DNA from 2 places in the Streptomyces sp. NPDC057002 genome. Region 1 is predicted to be linked to the other one. Evidence: riboswitches for the same ligand, from Rfam matches in the RefSeq annotation. Region 1 holds a riboswitch; the other holds the start of a gene.
What was found. A riboswitch is a leader RNA that binds a small molecule or an ion and turns the genes downstream of it on or off. The one in region 1 is predicted to bind glycine.
Positions count from the first base shown of each region.

Region 1 (2,385 bases):
CGGACCATCGTGCTGAAGGTGCGGCGGTACGACTTCTCGACGCGCACCCGTTCCGAGACGCTGCGGGGGCCGACGGACGATCCCGGGGTGATCCGTGAGGCGGCGGCCAGACTGCTGGACTCGGTCGACACGACGGGCGGCGTGCGGCTGCTCGGGGTGGGCGTCAGCGGGCTCGCCGACTACACGCAGGAGGACCTGTTCGCGCAGGCGGCCGGTCAGCGGGCGGTCGCGGAGGACCCGGTCGAGGAGCACTCCGCGGCGCCGGTCGAGGAGCGGCCCGCGCCGGCCGAGCGGCGTTGGCCGGCCGGGCACGATGTGCGGCATGCCGGGTTCGGGCACGGGTGGGTGCAGGGCAGCGGCCTGGGACGGGTCACCGTACGGTTCGAGACGCCCGACTCGGAGCCCGGGCGTGTGCGCACCTTCCGGGTCGACGATCCGGAGCTGGAGCCGGCGGATCCGTTGCCGCTGGTGTTACGAGAGCCGCAGGGGGGCGATGAGCCGGATGGTGACTCCGGGGGTGTGGGGCTGCGCTCCGCCGCCCCTTAGGCGGCCCGTCGGGGGCTTCAGGCCGTCTCGTCGGTGCCGGCCAGTTTGCCGAAGTCGTGGTCCTGAAGCGGGGGAGGGGCGGCGACGTCGAGGCCGTAGTGGTGGTAGAGCTGGAGTTCTTGCTCCGGGGAGAGGTGGCGGCCCACGCCGAAGTCGGGGGCGTCCTTGATGAGGGCGCGGTCGAAGGGCACGTGGAGGGCGCCGTCGATCAGTTCGCTGGGCTCCAGGGGGACGAAGGCGTCCCGGCTGAACAGGCCGGTCCGTATGGCCGCCCACTCCGGCACGCCGGTGGCGTCGTCGAGGTACACCTCGTCGATCGTGCCGATCCTGGTTCCATTGCGGTCGAACGCCTTGCGGCCGATCAGGTTGCGCGGATCGATATCGGTTCGCACGGGCCCTCCACATGGTCGCAACTCATCCGTAACCACTACAAAACGGCACATTCGAGGAGGTGGCCACTCGAAGGTTCGTGCGTTGGCCGCGCTGGTAGGCTGACAACGGCTGCTGACCCCGTGCGGGAGAGTCCTCCAGACATCATCGGAGGCGCCGAAGGAGCAAATCCTCCCCGGAATCTCTCAGGCTCACGTACCGCACGGACGAGGTCACTCTGGAAAGCAGGGCGGATGTCACGGCTTCCGCTCTCACCGACGGTGAAAGCCGGAGGCCTTCGGGCGATCCGGTGAAGCTCTCAGGTTGACATGACAGAGGGGGAGGCCGTCCGGGTACCCGTGCCGTGGTGCCCCTCGAAGGTCGTGTCAGACCAGGAGGCCTCCGCATATGACCGCCCATCGCATTCCGCTCTCCGAGCTCGAAGAGGCAGTTCCCTTCGAGCAGCGCCACATCGGCCCCGACCACGAGGCGTGCGCCAAGATGCTCGCGCACGTCGGCTACGGCTCGCTGGATGAGCTGACGGCCGCCGCCGTTCCGGCCGTGATCAAGAGCGCCGAGGCACTGGACCTGCCGGGCGCCCGCAGCGAGGCCGAGGTGATCGCCGAGCTGCGCTCCCTCGCCGACCGCAACCAGGTCCTCGGCTCCATGATCGGGCTCGGCTACTACGGCACGTTCACGCCGCCGGTCATCATGCGCAACGTCATGGAGAACCCCTCCTGGTACACGGCCTACACGCCCTACCAGCCGGAGATCTCGCAGGGCCGGCTCGAGGCGCTGCTCAACTTCCAGACCATGGTCGCCGACCTGACCGGACTGCCGACCTCCGGCGCCTCCCTGCTCGACGAGGGCACCGCGGCGGCCGAGGCCATGGCGCTGTCGCGGCGGCTGGGCAAGAACAAGAAGGGTCTGTTCCTGGTCGACGCGGACGCGCTGCCGCAGACCATCGCCGTGATCGAGACCAGGGCCGAGCCGACCGGTGTCGAGGTCGTCGTCGCCGATCTCGGGGACGGCATCCCCGCCGAGATCGCCGAGCGCGAGATCAACGGCGTGCTGATCCAGTACCCGGGCGCCTCCGGAGCCGTACGGGACATCAAGCCGGTCATCGACCAGGCGCACGAGCTCGGGGCGCTCGTCACCGTCGCCGCCGATCTACTCGCGCTGGCCCTGCTGAAGTCGCCCGGTGAGCTCGGCGCGGACATCGCGGTCGGTACGACGCAGCGGTTCGGTGTGCCGATGGGCTTCGGCGGACCGCACGCCGGTTACATGGCCGTCGGGGAGAAGATGGCGCGCAGCCTGCCCGGGCGGCTCGTCGGTGTGTCCGTGGACGCCGACGGGAACAAGGCCTACCGGCTGGCGCTGCAGACGCGTGAGCAGCACATCCGTCGTGAGAAGGCCACCAGCAACATCTGCACCGCCCAGGTGCTGCTCGCCGTGATGGCCGGCATGTAC
Region 1 is NZ_JBHURZ010000015.1:57,057-59,441, reverse strand. Features, by position in the region: gene ACFT32_RS43260 (DNA polymerase IV) at 1-546, shown strand, start outside; gene ACFT32_RS43255 (PRC-barrel domain-containing protein) at 564-938, opposite strand; glycine riboswitch at 1,052-1,147, shown strand; gene gcvP (aminomethyl-transferring glycine dehydrogenase) at 1,324-2,385, shown strand, end outside.

Region 2 (2,385 bases), on a different contig from region 1:
GGAACGGGGGACGGCCACCCCGTGAACCACGATGGGGGGCCGCGGGCGAACGGTCCGTTGCTCTCCGGGCCGACCGACCACGGTTGCCCGCCCATGAACACGGTTCACCGACCCGTGCCGCCTGCCCCATGAACACGATTCACCGACCACGGCCGCCGACCCCACGAACACGGCTGACCACCTGCGGCCGCCGGCCCTGTGAACCCGGCTCACCCACCGCGGCCGCCAGCCCTGTGACCAGAGCCGCCGGCCGCGGACGGCCGGTCCCGTCCGCGCCGGTTCACGGGCCGGGGCCGTCAGCCCGCGAAGGCGATGCGGTGCAGGGTGTTCGCCGCGTCGCGGTCGGCGAGGATCGCCGAGCCGCAGCCCGTGGGGAGTTCGCCGCGCTCCACCTCTCGCAGGAGGCGGTGGGTGGCCGCGCGGTGGCGCAGGAACGCGTACCGCGACACACCGCGGCCGCGGTCGCGCTGGCCGGCCAGGGCCTGCTCGGGGGTGACGTCGAGCATCAGCAGATGCAGCGTGCCGCCCCGGCGGCGGGCCTCGCGGGCGAGCCAGCGGCGGACCCAGGCCTGTGTGCCGCAGTCGTGCACGACGACGCCCTCGCCGGTGCGCAGGGCGCGCCGCAGCCCGGCGTAGTGGGCGAGGCGGACGAGCGGGCGGTAGACCGCGTACGGCAGGGCGCGCGGCATGCGGCGGTCCCAGTGGTCGCGGGTGTCCTGGGAGTCGATACGCCGGCCCGGCACGGTGCGCCGCATCAGCGTGGACTTGCCGCTGCCTGGCAGGCCCGTGACCACGACGATGTCGCGGGGGCCGAACAGCAGCGCGTGCGGGCCGCGGCCGGCGCGCTCGCGCAGATCGCGGACGACCGGCACCGGCTGCGGGCCGCAGGCCGCGCGTACCGGAGCGGTCGGCTGCTCGGGCAGCGCGATGCCCGACGTCGTGGCGTACGCGGTGGTCCTGTTCACCGTGATCGTCCTCCCCTGGGGCCAGGTACGGAGTCCCATGCCCGCCGAGTGTAAAGAGAAGGTAATGCCCGATGTCTCTGGTTTTAGTCCTCTTCCTGCAACAGGCCTGCTACAGGGTGGTCCCCCTGCCACCCCGCGACGATGCGTGCAATGATGTGCGCGCCAACTGCATACCGGCCGTTTGAATCCGCGCGGGAGAGTCCCCAGCACCGTCCGACGCTGGGGCGCCGAAGGAGCAAGTCCCTCCCTTGAATCTCTCAGGCCCCGTTACCGCGCGGGCGAGGCACATCTGAAAAGCGGGCCGCACCCTTCTCCGGAGTCCGGGGAAACGGCGTGGCCCCACCCAAGGTGCAAGCCGTGTCCCGTGTGGTCATGGCGAACCTCTCAGGTTCCGATGACAGATGGGGAGGAACGACCTCGCCCGTCATGCCTTTGGGAGACGACCGACCGATGAGCAGTACAGGAGAACTCCGCCACACCGCGCTCGATGCCCTGCATCGTGCGCTCGGCGCGACGATGACCGACTTCGCCGGCTGGGACATGCCCCTGCGCTACGGCTCCGAGCGTGACGAGCACAACGCGGTGCGTACGAAGGCCGGGCTGTTCGACCTCTCCCACATGGGGGAGATCACCGTCACCGGGCCGGGGGCCGCCGCCCTCCTCGACCACGCGCTGGTCGGCAACATCGGCGGGGTCAAGCCCGGCCGCGCCCGCTACACCATGATCTGCCAGGCCGACGGCGGCATCCTCGACGACCTGATCGTGTACCGGCTGGCCGAGACCGAGGCCCCCGAGTTCATGGTCGTGGCCAACGCCTCCAACGCCCAGGTGGTCCTGGACGCCCTGGTGGAACGTTCCGCCGGCTTCGACGCCGAGGTGCGCGACGACCGGGACGCCTACGCGCTGCTCGCCGTGCAGGGGCCGGAGTCCCCGGGGATCCTGAAATCCCTCACCGACGCCGACCTCGACGGCCTGAAGTACTACGCCGGTCTGCCCGGCACGGTCGCGGGTGTCCCGGCCCTCATCGCCCGCACCGGATACACCGGCGAGGACGGCTTCGAGCTGTTCGTGAAGCCCGAGCACGCCGTCGAGCTGTGGCAGGCCCTCACCAAGGCGGGCGAGGGCGCCGGTCTGGTCCCGTGCGGGCTGTCCTGCCGCGACACGCTGCGCCTTGAGGCGGGCATGCCGCTGTACGGGCACGAGCTGAGCACCTCCCTGACGCCCTTCGACGCCGGACTCGGCCGGGTGGTGAAGTTCGAGAAGGAGGGCGACTTCGTGGGCCGCCAGGCCCTGACCGAGGCCGCCGCGCGCGCCGAGCAGAACCCGCCCCGCGTCCTGGTCGGCCTCGTCGCCGAGGGCCGTAGGGTCCCGCGCGCCGGGTACCCGGTCGTCACCGGCGGCGAGGTGATCGGCGAGGTCA
Region 2 is NZ_JBHURZ010000008.1:300,363-302,747, forward strand. Features, by position in the region: gene ACFT32_RS34550 (AAA family ATPase) at 297-965, opposite strand; glycine riboswitch at 1,148-1,248, shown strand; glycine riboswitch at 1,250-1,376, shown strand; gene gcvT (glycine cleavage system aminomethyltransferase GcvT) at 1,416-2,385, shown strand, end outside.
Region 2: it holds a riboswitch for glycine, as region 1 does, so the genes downstream of both, gcvT (glycine cleavage system aminomethyltransferase GcvT) here and gcvP (aminomethyl-transferring glycine dehydrogenase) in region 1, are expected to answer to the same signal.